DNA from 3 places in the Leclercia sp. CFBP8987 genome. Region 3 is predicted to be linked to each of the others. Evidence: predicted binding sites of a transcription regulator. Region 3 holds the regulator's gene; each other region holds the start of a gene.
The links. The regulator sigma-54, encoded in region 3, starts transcription at its own class of promoters, with help from an activator protein. The targets are predictions, from matches to a motif close to GTTGGCACANNTTTCGCTNT.
Positions count from the first base shown of each region.

Region 1: glnK (P-II family nitrogen regulator) is a predicted target of sigma-54. The motif match lies at 2,958-2,977, and genes of this name have one in related genera.
Region 2: glnA (glutamate--ammonia ligase) is a predicted target of sigma-54. The motif match lies at 2,093-2,112, and genes of this name have one in related genera.

Region 1 covers NZ_CM188255.1:1,060,632-1,065,929, reverse strand. Annotated here, with positions in the region: gene tesB (acyl-CoA thioesterase II) at 294-1,154, shown strand; gene amtB (ammonium transporter AmtB) at 1,252-2,538, opposite strand; gene glnK (P-II family nitrogen regulator) at 2,572-2,910, opposite strand; gene SOM40_RS04975 (SmdB family multidrug efflux ABC transporter permease/ATP-binding protein) at 3,107-4,885, opposite strand; gene SOM40_RS04970 (SmdA family multidrug ABC transporter permease/ATP-binding protein) at 4,878-5,298, opposite strand, start outside.
Region 2 covers NZ_CM188255.1:4,800,241-4,805,538, forward strand. Annotated here, with positions in the region: gene typA (ribosome-dependent GTPase TypA) at 1-1,820, opposite strand, end outside; gene glnA (glutamate--ammonia ligase) at 2,210-3,619, shown strand; gene glnL (nitrogen regulation protein NR(II)) at 3,806-4,855, shown strand; gene glnG (nitrogen regulation protein NR(I)) at 4,867-5,298, shown strand, end outside.
Region 3 covers NZ_CM188255.1:4,306,932-4,312,229, reverse strand. Annotated here, with positions in the region: gene rapZ (RNase adapter RapZ) at 1-814, opposite strand, end outside; gene ptsN (PTS IIA-like nitrogen regulatory protein PtsN) at 860-1,351, opposite strand; gene hpf (ribosome hibernation promoting factor) at 1,434-1,721, opposite strand; gene rpoN (RNA polymerase factor sigma-54) at 1,744-3,177, opposite strand; gene lptB (LPS export ABC transporter ATP-binding protein) at 3,225-3,950, opposite strand; gene lptA (lipopolysaccharide ABC transporter substrate-binding protein LptA) at 3,957-4,511, opposite strand; gene lptC (LPS export ABC transporter periplasmic protein LptC) at 4,480-5,055, opposite strand; gene kdsC (3-deoxy-manno-octulosonate-8-phosphatase KdsC) at 5,052-5,298, opposite strand, start outside.

The DNA of each region.
Region 1 (5,298 bases), 1.6 Mb from region 3:
TTATGCCCGCGGCACGCGGGCTTTTTTAATAATGTTAAATGTCATTTTTAATTTTTCATTTAATAAATGTCTTTCTCGATTTACCTTCTCTTGCCAGTGGCGTACTGCAAAATAAATCAGCACCAAAAAAGAACTGACCGAAAAGTTATTTTGATGGACTCAATCAACGTCATCTGCTGTTTTAAAAACGCTCAACTATTGTTTAATTCTTTGAAATTCTTCAAATCGACTATTGAGATCTATGCGTTATACTCTGCCTATCTTTCGCCACGGCGTTTTAATTGAGGACGACTATGAGTCAGGCACTAGGCAATCTGCTGACATTATTAAACCTGGAAAAAATTGAAGAAGGACTCTTTCGGGGACAAAGCGAAGATCTGGGCTTGCGCCAGGTATTCGGCGGTCAGGTTGTAGGACAGGCCCTCTACGCAGCTAAAGAGACAGTACCTGCAGAACGCTTTGTGCACTCCTTTCACAGCTACTTTTTGCGTCCTGGCGACAGCCAGAAACCGATCGTCTATGACGTGGAAGTCCTGCGCGACGGCAACAGCTTCAGCGCCCGCCGCGTGGCGGCAGTGCAGAACGGCAAGCCGATCTTCTATATGACCGCGTCGTTCCAGGCCCCGGAGCCGGGCTATGAGCATCAGAAAACAATGCCCCCAGCCCCGGCGCCGGACGAATTAAAGTCTGAAACGGACATTGCCCGTGCGCTGGCGCATCTGCTGCCCCCGCAGGTTAAAGAGAAGTTTCTCTGCGACAAGCCGCTGGAGATCCGCCCGGTTGAGTTCCATAACCCGATGAAGGGCCATACCGCCGAACCGGCGCGTCAGGTCTGGATCCGCGCCAATGGCACAGTGCCGGAAGATTTCCGCGTCCATCAGTATCTGCTGGGTTACGCGTCCGATTTCAACTTCCTGCCGGTTGCCCTGCAGCCGCACGGCGTGGGTTTCCTCGAGAAAGGGATGCAGGTTGCCACTATCGATCATTCGATGTGGTTCCACCGTCCGTTCGATATGAACGACTGGCTGCTGTACAGCGTGGAGAGCACCTCGGCGTCGAGCGCGCGCGGGTTTGTTCGCGGTGAGTTCTATACCCAGGATGGGGTGCTGGTGGCGTCTACGGTGCAGGAAGGGGTGATGCGCAACCGGGGATGACGGTATGTGCGGCCTGATGCCCTCACCCTGACCCTCTCCCACGGGGAGAGGGAACAAACACTAAAAACGGCAACCGAGGTTGCCGTTTTGCTGCTTATCAGGCGTTATACGCATTCTCGCCGTGGCTGTTGACGTCCAGACCTTCGCGCTCCTGCTCTTCCGGTACGCGCAGACCCACCGTCATATCTGCCAGTTTGTAGCCGATAAAGGCCACTACACCCGACCAGACCACCGTGAGGCCGATACTTTCCAGCTGCACCAGCACCTGATGACCCATGGTCACGCCTTCTGCGTAGCCGACGCCGCCCAGTGAAGTAGAGGCAAAGAAGCCAGTCATGAGGCAGCCAACAATGCCGCACACGCCGTGCACGCCAAACACATCACAAGGATCGTCCACACGCAGAACACGTTTCAGCGCAGTGACGCCCCACAGACCCGCCAGGCCCGCCACGATACCGATGATCAGCGCACCGCCAACACCGACAAAACCACAGGCCGGGGTGATGCCAACCAGACCGGCAATGGCTCCGGAACAGGCACCCAGCAGGGAAGGTTTACCGCGTACTGCCCACTCGCCAAAGATCCACGAGAGGATTGCGCCCGCCGTGGCCACAACGGTGTTCACGAAGGCCAGCGCCGCGATTTCGTTTGCTGCACTGGCAGAACCGGCGTTAAAGCCAAACCAGCCGAAGTAGAGGATCGCGGTGCCGGTAAAGACCATCGGCAGGTTGTGCGGCTTGAAGGCTTCTTTGCCAAAACCGACGCGTTTGCCGATCAGATATGCACCCACCAGGCCCGCCACTGCGGCGTTGATGTGCACCACGGTGCCGCCAGCAAAGTCCAGCGCGCCATGGGAGGCCAGCAGACCGCCACCCCAGACCATATGCGCTACCGGCACATAGGAGAGCGTCAGCCATACCACCACGAAGATCAGCACCGCGGAGAAGCGAATACGTTCCGCCAGCGCCCCGACAATCAGCCCAACGGTGATACAGGCGAACGAGCCCTGAAACGCGACGTGGATGTACTGATAGAAGCTGCCCATTACCGCGGTCAGCTCGATATTTTTCAGCATCGCCCAGTTAAAGCTGCCGAAGAAGGCGTTGCCCTCCCCGAAGGCCAGCGAGTAGCCGTAGACCACCCACAGAACGCACACCAGCGCGAAGGTGACCGTCACCTGGGTGAGCATGGAGAGAACGTTTTTACCGCGGATCAGGCCGCCGTAAAACAGCGCAATCCCCGGAATGGTCATAAACAGCACCAGCGCGGTGCAAATCATCATAAAGGCGTTATCGGCTTTGTCTGCCACCGCCGGTGCAGCCATTGCCAGCCCCGGCAGCAGTGCCAGAGACCCCAGACCTGCTTTGAGTGTTGTTGTGTTCATTTTCTCGATCCCTATCACTGTGTGCCTGATGTTTTACAGTGCCGCTTCGTCAGCTTCGCCGGTACGAATGCGAATAACGCGCTGCAGCTCAGCAACGAAAATTTTGCCGTCGCCAATTTTGCCGGTGTAGGCTGCTTTACTAATCACGTCGATAACCTCATCCAGCTGATCGTCGGCAATCGCCACGTCAATCTTCACTTTTGGCAGGAAGTTGACGCTGTATTCGGCGCCCCGGTACAGCTCCGCATGACCTTTCTGTCGCCCAAAGCCTTTCACCTCGGTGACGGTCAGTCCCTGAATACCCATTGAAGAGAGTGCTTCACGCACGTCTTCGAGCTTGAATGGTTTGATGACCACGGTAACCAGCTTCATATATCCCTCCAGTCAGAATTCGGTAATGGCTCGCGAACTGATTAGGTATTGCAAGGGATGTGCCAGAATTGAAAAAGGAGGAAGGATGAGGCGTGGCGACGTGATGGCGAAAAAAAACGCACCATGACAGTGCATGATGCGTTTCATTTTTGCACCAACCGATTCAGCGGCTGGCAGGTTGCTTAATTTTAGTGCATCAGGCGCTGAGCGACTCTTCCCGCGAGCTGGCGGCCAGCTCTTCACCGGCCAGCTGCAGTTGATACATCTGCCAGTAACGCCCTTTCGCCTCAAGCAGTTGCTTGTGGGTGCCGCGCTCTACCGCCTGGCCACGATGAAGCACCAGAATGGTATCTGCCTCGACAATGGTCGACAGTCGGTGGGCAATCACCACCAGGGTGGTCTGTTCACGCACCGCGGCCAGCGCCTGCTGGATCGCCTGCTCGGTGCCGGAGTCGATGCTGGCCGTGGCCTCATCGAGGATCAGCACCTGCGGGGTATCAATCAACACCCGGGCGAGGGCCAGAAGCTGTTTTTGCCCGACGGAGAGGTTATTCCCCTGTTCGCCCAACCGGGTGTGAATGTTGTCGTGCAGGCCGCGCGCCAGCTCTGCCAGCTGCACTTTCTCCAGCACCTCCCACACCTGCTCCTCGCTGAACGGTCGCCCAAGCGTGACGTTAGCGAAGAAGGTGTCGGCCAGCACCACCGGATCCTGTTGCACCATCGCCACCCCTTTACGCAGCACGGCGTGGCTCAGGGTCGCGAGAGGACGACCGTCGAGGCGAATTTGCCCTTCGGTAAGCGGGTAGTAGCCCATCAGCAGGCTGGCGAGGGTACTTTTACCGCTGCCGGTATGGCCCACCAGGGCGACAAAACTCCGGGACGGCACCTTCAGATCGATATCCTGCAACACCAGCCGATCGTCGCGATAGGCAAAGGAGACATGATCAAATTCAATGGTGCCGCTTTGCAGGTCGCGATCGTCATCGCCGTAGGCCTGACGCGGGCGATCCATCAGCTCAAAGACGCGTTCACCGGCGACCACCGCCTGCTGCAGCATCGACTGCTGAGTGGTGAGCTCAATCAGGGGTTCGTTTAGACGGCCCAGATAGCTGATAAAGGCGTACAGCACCCCGACCTCAATAGTACCGCCTGCGGCGAAACCAAACTGCATCAGCAGCCCGCACAACACCAGCGCCGAGAACAGGCTGAGCAGCGGACGCAGAAGAAAACCGTCCAGCCGCAGGGTCTGCATGCGGGCCATATAGTGGGAGCGGCTGGCTTCGCCCATCCGCTCGCCAAAGCGCTCCTGCTGGCGGAACTGCTGGATGACGCTCATGCCGTTGATGACTTCGTTAAAGCCGTCGTTGATATCCGCCAGATAGGCGCGCACGCGACGGACAATCGGCGTGCTGTAACGCTGATAGATCAGCATCACAATCATTACCGCCGGGAAGATGGCCATCGCCACCAGCGCCATGCGCCACTCGAGACTGAACATCGCCACCAGCATGGCGCCGACCAGCGCGGCGCTGCGCAGCACCGTGGCCACCACCGTGACATAGAGATCGCGGATCACTTCCGTATCGTTGGTGACACGGGAGATGATCTGCCCGACGGGCTGGGTATCGAACGCGCTCAGCGGCTGGCGCAGGGCGGCATCCATCACGTCGATACGCAGCTGCTGTACCACCCCGACGGCGGCCTGGTTAAACAGCAGCGACTGGGCGTAGTGCAGCCCGGCCGCCAGCAACTGCAGGCCGATATAGGCCACCGCCAGCCCGGCCACCAGACCGAGCGGGAGGTAGTTTTTCGCCACCATGTTGTCGATGAAATAGCTGATCAGCAGCGGGCCGGTCACTTCGGCAATGGCCGCAATCCACAGCAACACCACCGCCAGCGAGAGCGGTTTGCGCCACGGCGAGCCATACGCCAGGAGGCGTTTAAGGGTCGGCCACAGCTGGGAAAAACTACGCATCGGCGGCCTCCTCATTCATATCCGGCACGTCATCCAGCGCCGCTTCCAGTTGTTGATAGCGATACATATCGCGATACCATCCCGGCTGGTCCGCCAGTTGTTCATGCTGCCCGCGCTGCGCAATATGTCCGTGCTGCATCACCAGAATTTCGTTCGCCTCGGTCAGGGCCGACAGACGATGGGCGCTGATGATCACCGTGCGCCCTTCTCCCCACTGTCGCAGGTTATGCAGGATCTGGTGTTCAGTGCGACCATCGACGGCAGACAGGGCATCGTCGAGGAGCAAGATTTCGGCATTGAGCAGCAGCGCGCGGGCAATAGAAATACGCTGCTTCTGCCCGCCCGAGAGCATCACCCCGCGCTCCCCCACTTCGGTTTCATAGCCCTGGGGCAGGCGCAGGATATCTTCATGC
Region 2 (5,298 bases), 490 kb from region 3:
TCGCGAGGACCACGGCCCGCACGTTTACGGTCGTTCTCGGTCAGGTGACGTTTACGGATACGGACGGAGGTAGGAGTAACTTCTACCAGTTCGTCGTCATCGATAAATTCCAGAGCCTGTTCGAGGGACATTTTCTGTGCCGGAACCAGCGTGGTTGCTTCGTCAGTACCGGAAGCACGCATGTTGGTCAGTTTTTTACCGGTCAGGCAGTTTACCGTCAGGTCGTTAGAACGACTGTGAATACCGATGATCTGGCCTTCGTAAACTTCTGCACCGTGACCCAGGAACAGCTTACCGCGATCCTGCAGGCTGAACAGGGCGAATGCCACCGCTTTACCCTGGCCGTTAGAGATCAGCACGCCGTTCTGGCGCTGGCCGATTTCACCTGGCTTAACGTCATCGTAGTGGCTGAAGGTGGAGTACAGCAGACCAGTACCGGAAGTCATGGTCATGAACTCAGTACGGAAGCCGATCAGGCCACGTGCCGGGATCAGGTAATCCAGACGAATACGGCCTTTGCCGTCAGGGATCATGTCTTTGACATCGCCCTTACGCTCGCCCATTGCCTGCATCACAGAACCCTGGTGCTGTTCTTCGATATCCAGCGTCACGTTCTCGAACGGCTCTTGCATACGGCCATCGATCATACGGTTGATAACTTTCGGACGGGACACAGCCAGTTCGAAGCCTTCACGACGCATGTTTTCGATCAGTACAGACAAGTGCAGCTCGCCACGACCGGATACACGGAACGCGTCCGCATCTTCGGTTTCTTCAACACGCAGTGCCACGTTGTGCACCAGCTCTTTGTTCAGGCGGTCAAGGATCTGACGAGAGGTAACGTATTTACCTTCTTTGCCACAGAACGGAGAGGTGTTGACGTTGAAGAACATGGTTACGGTTGGTTCATCAACGGACAGCGCTGGCAGCGCTTCGACGTTTTGCGGATCGCAAAGGGTGTCGGAGATGTTCAGTTCGCCCAGACCGGTGATAGCAATGATATCGCCCGCTTCGGCTTCGGTGGATTCAATACGCTCCAGACCGAGGTGAGTCAGTACTTTACCGACTTTACCGTTACGTGTTTTACCTTCGCTGTCGATAACAGTGATCTGCTGGTTAGGCTTCACTTTACCGCGTTTGATGCGACCAATACCGATTACGCCAACGTAGTTGTTGTAATCCAGCTGGGAGATCTGCATCTGGAACGGACCATCAAGGTCAACGGTTGGTGCTTTAACGTGGTCAACAATCGCCTGATACAGCGGGGTCATGTCTTCCGCCATATCATTGTGATCGTTACCCGCGATACCCATCAATGCAGATGCATAGATGATTGGGAAATCGAGCTGCTCGTCGCTTGCGTCCAGGTTAACGAACAGGTCGAAGACCTGATCCACAACCCAGTCAGGACGCGCGCCAGGACGGTCAACTTTGTTGATAACCACGATTGGCTTCAAACCATGGGCAAACGCCTTTTTGGTTACGAAGCGCGTCTGCGGCATTGGGCCATCCATTGCGTCAACGACCAGCAGAACGGAGTCTACCATGGACATTACACGTTCAACTTCACCACCGAAGTCGGCGTGCCCAGGGGTATCAACGATGTTGATACGGTAGTCATTCCATTTGATAGCGGTGTTTTTAGCGAGGATGGTAATCCCACGCTCTTTCTCCAAATCGTTGGAGTCCATCACGCGTTCGGTGGCTTCAGCACGCTCATTACTGAAGGTACCGGATTGCTGCAGCAGCTTATCAACCAGGGTAGTTTTACCATGGTCAACGTGCGCGATGATGGCGATATTACGCAGATTTTCGATCACAACTTTGCCTCAGGCATTTAGAAATAGCGCGTTATTGTACACGGATTAATCGCACTACAAAACAGGATCACAAACATCCCCCGCAAACAAGTATCGCAGAGATGCTTTGTGATCGCTTTCACGGAGCGGTAAAAGGGCACTTTAACGTAAATTGCACCAATATGGTGCTCAATGTTCACATTGAAGCACTATACTGGTGCAACAAAACCATCATGGTGCAGCCCTTTTGCACTATGGTGCGCATGATAGCGCCTTTTTGGGGTGTTTTAAAAGTTGGCACAGATTTCGCTTTATAAAAAATACGGCAACTAAGGGCAACATCGCCTGCCTTACACAGAATTTGAAGACTTCGTTACCACGACGACAATGACCAATCTGGAGAGTTAAGTATGTCCGCTGAACACGTTTTGACGATGCTGAACGAACATGAAGTGAAGTTTGTTGATCTGCGCTTCACCGATACCAAAGGTAAAGAACAGCACGTCACAATTCCTGCTCATCAGGTAAATGCCGAATTCTTCGAAGAAGGCAAAATGTTTGACGGCTCCTCGATTGGCGGCTGGAAAGGTATTAACGAATCTGACATGGTTCTGATGCCTGACGCATCCACTGCGCTCATTGACCCGTTCTTCGAAGAATCTACCCTGATCATCCGTTGCGATATCCTCGAGCCAGGCACCCTGCAGGGCTACGACCGCGACCCACGCTCTATCGCTAAACGCGCTGAAGAGTACCTGCGCTCCACCGGCATCGCAGACACCGTTCTGTTCGGGCCAGAGCCAGAGTTCTTCCTGTTCGACGACATCCGTTTTGGTGCGACCACGTCCGGTTCTCACGTTGCTATCGATGATATCGAAGGCGCATGGAACTCCTCCACCAAATACGAAGGCGGCAACAAAGGTCACCGTCCTGCGGTTAAAGGCGGTTACTTCCCGGTTCCACCGGTCGACTCTTCACAGGACATCCGTTCTACCATGTGTCTGATCATGGAAGAGATGGGCCTGGTTGTTGAAGCGCACCACCATGAAGTTGCAACTGCTGGCCAGAACGAAATCGCCACCCGTTTCAACACCATGACCAAGAAAGCGGACGAAATTCAGATCTACAAATACGTTGTGCACAACGTTGCGCACCGTTTCGGTAAAACCGCGACCTTCATGCCAAAACCAATGTTTGGTGACAACGGTTCCGGTATGCACTGCCACATGTCCCTGTCCAAGAACGGTACTAACCTGTTCGCTGGCGACAAATATGCCGGTCTGTCCGAGCAGGCGCTGCACTACATCGGTGGTGTTATCAAACACGCTAAAGCGATCAACGCCCTGGCGAACCCAACCACTAACTCCTACAAGCGTCTGGTCCCAGGCTACGAAGCGCCGGTAATGCTGGCCTACTCTGCCCGTAACCGTTCTGCTTCTATCCGTATTCCGGTGGTTTCATCGCCAAAAGCGCGTCGTATCGAAGTGCGCTTCCCGGATCCAGCGGCTAACCCATACCTGTGCTTCGCAGCACTGCTGATGGCGGGCCTGGACGGTATCAAGAACAAGATCCATCCGGGCGAAGCGATGGACAAAAACCTGTACGATCTGCCGCCAGAAGAAGCGAAAGAGATCCCACAGGTTGCAGGCTCTCTGGAAGAAGCCCTGCAGGAACTGAACGCAGACCGTGAGTTCCTGACGGCTGGCGGCGTGTTCACCGACGAAGCGATCGATGCTTACATCGCGCTGCGTATGGAAGAGAACGATCGTGTTCGCATGACGCCACACCCGGTTGAGTTCGAACTGTACTACAGCGTTTAATCTTCAATCCCTGTCGCGCGGCCTTTTCCGCGCGAGATTGATAGCCGTTTTTTGTTGCCGTGGAAACTTTTCAGCCCATCTTCGGATGGGCTTTTTTCTCCACCAACAAGCTGATCTCACGCGCTTTTTACCGCAAAAACACTATACTGCACTAAAATAGTGCAACCAACTCCAGGAGACTGCTGAATGGCAACTGGCACGCTGCCCGATGCTGGGCAGATCCTCAATTCTCTTATCAACAGCATCTTACTGGTCGACGACGATCTGGCGGTGCATTACGCCAATCCCGCGGCCCAGCAGCTGCTTGCCCAGAGTTCACGCAAGCTTTTTGGCGCGCCGCTGCCCGAGCTGTTGAGTTATTTTTCCCTGAATATTGGCCTGATGCAGGAGAGCCTGCAGGCGGGACAAGGCTTTACCGATAACGAGGTCACGCTGGTGATCGACGGGCGCTCGCATATTCTCTCCCTGACTGCGCAACGGCTGCCGGAAGGCCTGATCCTGCTGGAGATGGCACCGATGGATAACCAGCGTCGCCTGAGTCAGGAGCAGCTCCAGCATGCCCAGCAGATTGCAGCCCGCGATCTGGTGCGCGGCCTCGCCCATGAGATAAAAAATCCGCTCGGTGGCCTGCGCGGTGCGGCACAGCTATTAACCAAAGCCCTGCCCGATCCGGCGCTGGCGGAATACACCAACGTCATCATTGAGCAGGCCGATCGTCTGCGTAATCTGGTGGATCGCCTGTTAGGTCCGCAACAGCCCGGGATGCACGTCACCGAGAGCATTCATAAAGTGGCCGAGCGCGTCGTCAAACTGGTGTCGATGGAGCTGCCGGATAACGTCAGGCTGATTCGGGATTACGATCCCAGCCTGCCGGAACTGCCGCACGATCCCGACCAGATTGAGCAGGTATTACTGAATATCGTGCGTAATGCCCTGCAGGCGTTAGGGGCGGATGGCGGAGAAATTATCCTGCGTACCCGCACCGCGTTTCAGCTCACCCTGCACGGCACGCGCTACCGTCTGGCGGCCCGTATCGACGTGGAAGATAACGGCCCGGGCATCCCTTCCCATTTACAGGACACGCTGTTTTACCCGATGGTCAGCGGCCGTGAAGGCGGGACCGGGCTTGGCTTATCGATTGCCCGTAATTTGATAGATCAGCACTCCGGCAAAATTGAATTTACCAGTTGGCCGGGTCATACCGAGTTTTCGGTTTACCTGCCAATCAGGAAATAGAGGGTTAGGTTATGCAACGAGGGATAGTCTGGGTAGTTGATGACGATAGCTCCATTCGCTGGGTGCTTGAACGGGCGCTTACCGGAGCAGGATTGAGCTGCACCGCTTTTGAAAGTGGAGCCGAGGTGCTTGACGCCCTCACCACCAAAACCCCGGACGTGCTGCTGTCCGATATCCGTATGCCGGGGATGGACGGTCTGGCGTTGTTAAAACAGATCAAACAACGCCACCCTATGCTGCCGGTCATCATAATGACCGCGCACTCCGATCTGGATGCGGCCGTTAGCGCCTACCAGCAGGGGGCATTCGATTACCTGCCAAAACCGTTCGATATTGACGAGGCGGTGGCGCTGGTTGAGCGCGCCATCAGCCACTATCAGGAACAGCAGCAGCCGCGTAACGCCCCGGTATTCGGCCCTACCACCGATATCATTGGCGAAGCG
Region 3 (5,298 bases):
CGTTTTTGCCGCGCGAGCGGAAATAGTCAGCCAGTTGCTCAGCAATATAGACCGAACGGTGTTTGCCCCCAGTACAGCCAATCGCCACCGTCAGGTAGCTGCGATTGTTTGTCTCCAGCATCGGCAACCAGAGTTCAAGGTAGCTGCGCGTCTGATAGATAAAGTTATGCACTTCCGTATGCCTGTCAAGGAACGCGGCGACGGGTTTATCCAGGCCGGTCATCGGACGCAGCTTCGGATCCCAGTGCGGGTTCGGCAGGAAGCGCACGTCAAACACATAGTCTGCATCGATCGGAATACCGTGCTTAAAGCCGAAGGATTCAAACACCATCGTCAGCTCGCGCTCGCGTTTGCCCAGCAGGCGGGTACGCAGCATTTCCGCCAGTTCATGGACAGACATTTCGGAGGTATCAACGATCAGATCGGCGCGGGAGCGCAGCGGCTCCAGTAGATCGCTCTCCTGGTCAATGGCGCTTTCCAGCGACAGGTTTTTGCTGGAGAGCGGATGCAGACGACGGGTATCGCTGTAGCGACGGATCAGCGTGTTGCGATCGGCATCAAGGAACAGCAGCTGAGGTGAAAACGCCTCCGGCAAACTGCTCATCGCCTGCTCAAAGATCTCCGGGGATTCCGGCATGTTACGCACGTCGATGCTGACCGCGGCGGAAATCTGCCGATCGGCCAGTGATTTCGCCAGCTCGGGCAGCAGCACTACCGGCAGGTTATCCACGCAGTAAAAGCCCATATCTTCCAGCGCTCGCAGGGCCACCGATTTTCCGGACCCTGAACGACCGCTGACGATCATCAGCACCATGTACCGTTTCTCCTCAGGACTACAGATGTCAACGCCATCACCCGATTACGCATCATCCTGATTGCCTTCCGTTTCCGTAATGATTTGATAAAGCTCCTCATCGCTCTGAGCCGCGCGCAAACGGCGACAGATGGTTTTATCCGCCAGGCGTTTGGCCACCAGCGAGAGGGTGTGCAAATGTGTTTTGGTCTGATCCGCTGGCACCAGCAGGGCAAACAGCAAATCGACAGGCTGGTTATCAATAGCATCAAAGGCGATAGGTGTTTCCAGCTGAACAAACACCCCTACAGCACGCAGGGTATCCTCTTCAAGTTTGCCATGGGGAATGGCGATGCCGTTGCCGATGCCGGTACTGCCCATTTTTTCACGGGTCAGAATCGCTTCAAATACCACTTGTGGCGGCAGGCTCAGCTGTTTTGCGGCCAGTTCACTGATGATCTCCAGCGCACGTTTTTTGCTCTGGCAGTGGACGGCACTGCGGGTACATTCCTGATTAAGGACACTGCTCAGTTGTAGAGTTGAATCGTTATTCATCATAATTTCACCTAAGCGCTAACTGTACAAAGGGCCCGTTGTGTTTCACAACAGGCCAACCTGCACCCGTTAACTGCCCGGACAATTAGTGTTGTTTCAGTTTATCTTTATGTTTGTTTAGCTGTCGTGCGAGCTTGTCAATCAAGCCGTCGATAGCCGCGTACATGTCTTGTCCTTCCGCACTGGCATGAATTTCGCCTCCGTTGACATGCAGGGTCGCATCCGAGATATGAGTCACTTTTTCCACTTTTAACACAATGTAGACCTGATTGATCCTCTCGAAGTACTGCTCAAGCTTGGCGAATTTTGTATTCACAAATTCGCGCAAGGCCTCAGTAATTTCGACGTTGTGTCCAGTGATGTTGAGCTGCATAGTGTCTTCCTTATCGGTTGTGTCAGACCAGTTGTTTACGCTGGTTTGACGGCGGAATGGATAAAGACTCTCGATACTTCGCAACAGTACGGCGTGCCACCATGATACCTTGATCGGACAGCATGGTGGTTAACTTACTGTCGCTCAGTGGTTTCGCGGGGTTTTCCGCGGCGATCAATTTTTTCACCAGCGCCCGAATGGCCGTCGACGAGGCTTCGCCGCCGCCTTCGGTATTGACGTGGCTGGAGAAAAAATACTTAAGCTCAAAAATACCGCGCGGACTGTGCAGATACTTCTGCGTCGTCACACGGGAAATCGTCGATTCATGCATCTCGACGGCCTGGGCGATATCGGCCAGCACCATCGGCTTCATAAATTCTTCACCCTGCTCAAAAAACGCCTGCTGTTGTTCGACGATGCAGCGGCTGACGCGCAGCAGGGTGTCATTGCGGCTCTCGAGGCTCTTGATCAGCCAGCGCGCCTCCTGCAGATTGCTGCGGATAAACTGGTTATCCGAATCGTTGCGCGAGCTGGTGCACATCGAGGCGTAGTGCTGATTGATTTGCAGGCGCGGGATGCTGTCGGAATTCAGTTCCACAACCCACAGGCCGTTATGCTTGCGCACCAGCACATCGGGAATAACGTACTCGGGCTCGCTGGTCTGGATAGACTGCCCCGGTCGTGGATCCAGCGACTGAATCAGATTAACCGCTTCTTTCAGGATCTCTTCTTTCAGGCGCGTTACGCGCATCAATGAGCGGAAGTCGTGGTTGGCCAGCAGATCCAGATGCTCGCTGACGATCAGGCGAGCCTCTTCCAGCCACGGCGTCTCTTTAACGAACTGCGAAAGTTGAATCAGCAGGCAGTCACGTAAATCGCGTGCTGCGACGCCGACCGGATCGAAACGCTGAACACGCTTCAGAACCGCTTCGACCTCTTCAAGATCGATCTCATCATCACCGATGCTTTCCAGAATGTCGTCCAGCGACACGGTCAAATAGCCGGTCTCATCGACGGCATCGACAATGGAGGTAGCGATGGCGCGATCGGTATCGGAAAACGGCGTGAGCTCCACCTGCCACATCAGGTAATCCTGCAGCGACTGGGTGGTCTCGCCCTGATACACCGGTAATTCATCATCCTGGTAGTCTGCGCGCGTGCCGGATGGCGTGCCTGCGGTATAGATCTCATCCCAGCTGGCATCCAGAGGAAGCTCGTCAGGCATCTCTTTTTGCTCCAGCGCATCAACGCTGTCGAGATTTTCGGTGTCCTGAGTTTGCTGAGTTTCTACCTCGTCGTGAAGATCGGTTTGCTCAAGCAGGGGATTGCTGTCCAGCGCTTGCTGGAGCTCCTGCTGGAGTTCTAGCGTCGACAGCTGCAACAGACGAATGGCCTGTTGGAGCTGCGGCGTCATTGCCAGCTGTTGGCTGAGCCTTAATTGCAAACCTTGCTTCATGTTCAGAGCATTTTTCTCCGTTTACGCGAGACTGAACTTCTACCCTATCAGAGTCTGAAGTCTTCCCCAAGATACACGCGCTTAACATGATCGTCTTCGAGGATCTGCTGCGGTGTGCCGTGGGCAATCAGATGGCCCTGGCTGACGATGTAAGCCCGCTCACAGACCGCCAGCGTCTCACGCACGTTATGGTCGGTGATAAGCACGCCCAGACCACTGTCGCGCAGATGCTCAATAATTCGTTTGATATCAATAACCGAAATCGGGTCGACGCCCGCAAAAGGTTCATCAAGCAGAATAAATTTCGGGTTGGCTGCCAGCGCGCGGGCAATTTCCACACGGCGACGTTCACCACCGGAGAGCGCCTGGCCCATGTTGTCGCGCAGATGTTCGATATGGAACTCTTCCATCAGCTCGTTGGCGCGATCCTGACGCTGCTCGGAGGTCAAATCGTCACGGATCTGCAGCACCGCCATCAGGTTGTCGAAGACGCTCAGACGGCGAAAGATCGACGCTTCCTGTGGCAGGTAACCGATACCGCGACGCGCACGTGCATGAAGCGGCAGCAGGCTGATATCTTCGTCATCGATGATGATGTTACCCGCGTCGCGCGGCACAATCCCTACCACCATGTAAAAGGTAGTGGTTTTACCCGCACCGTTAGGACCCAACAGGCCGACAATTTCGCCGGAGTTGACGGTCAAACTGACATCTTCCACTACGCGACGGCCCTTGTAGGCTTTGGCGAGATTCTTTGCAGTTAATGTTGCCATAACGAATTAGTTACTCTTTTTCTGTGCCGGGGCCTGAGTGTTGTTTTTGTCCTGCAGCTGCGATGGAACCAGGACGGTGGTTACGCGTTTGCCTTTTTCACTGAAGGCCTGCATTTTTTGCTCTTTCACCAGATAGGTGATCTTGTCGCCCTTGATGTTGCTGTCGAGCTGCTCCAGGAACGCATTGCCGGTCAGCACCACGAAGTCTTTCGCCAGCTCGTAGTGCATCTGGGAGGCACGGCCTTTCACCGGCTTACCGTTGTCCTGCATCTGGTAGAAGGTGGCCGGGTTGCCGTAGCCATCGATAATCTCTTTACCGTCTTCCCCGCCAGGACGCGTCACCACCACCTTGTCGGCGTTGATTTTGATGGTGCCCTGGGTCACGACCACATTGCCGGTAAAGGTCACCACGTTGCCCTGCATATCGAGCGACTGCGTATCGGATTCGATATGAATCGGCTGCTCGGTATCACCCGTTACAGCAAGCGCGGGCAGGCTGACGGCCAGCAGCGCGCTGGCAATAACAAATTTAAGGCTGAGTTTGTTTGCTTGGAATTTCATAGGAGGTTCTAACCTTTTCAATCAGCTCTGCGTTCTTGCTGCGTAAGTTCCCGCGCATTCTCAGACCGCTGGAATTAAATGTGGTGCCGTATAACGTAACCAGATCCTGCGACGTGACATCCTGCGTCACAAGGTTAATCTGTGCGTTATCGGTTGTGATTTTGCGCAGCTGTGAGTCTGCGGTCAGCGCATTCACCTCAACATGACCATACAGATAAAGCATACGGTCATTCGTCAGTTTTGCCCGGTCTGATTTAATCGACCAGGTCGGCACTTTATTGGTATCAAACGTGGTCATCACCGGTTGGGTAAACCAGGAGACGCCCTGTTCGGAAAAATACTCAACATGCTGAGCGATAAGGCGATAATTCAAAGCCCCTTCCGGGCTGTACACCACGGTATCGCTATGATCGCTTTTGTATGTTGGATCGTTAGTATTGACCGCCGGCGCTTGTTCGTCGTCCTTGTCAGCGAGATTCACGCCAATCAGTACCAGTGCTACCAGCGAAAGCAGAATAATAACCCAACGTCTGGTTTTACTCATATCGATTGCCCTTTGGCCTCATCAAGCTTACCTTGCGCCAGCAGCAGCAGGTCGCAGACTTCTCTTACTGCGCCGCGGCCACCGTTGATACGGGTGACATAGTCAGCGCGCGGGATCAACAGCGGATGGGCATCAGCCACGGCGACGCTCAAACCCACTTCTGCCATCACTGGCCAGTCAATCAGATCGTCTCCGACGTAGGCGACGTTTTCCGGGGCGATGGCCAGTTTACCAAGTAAGTCC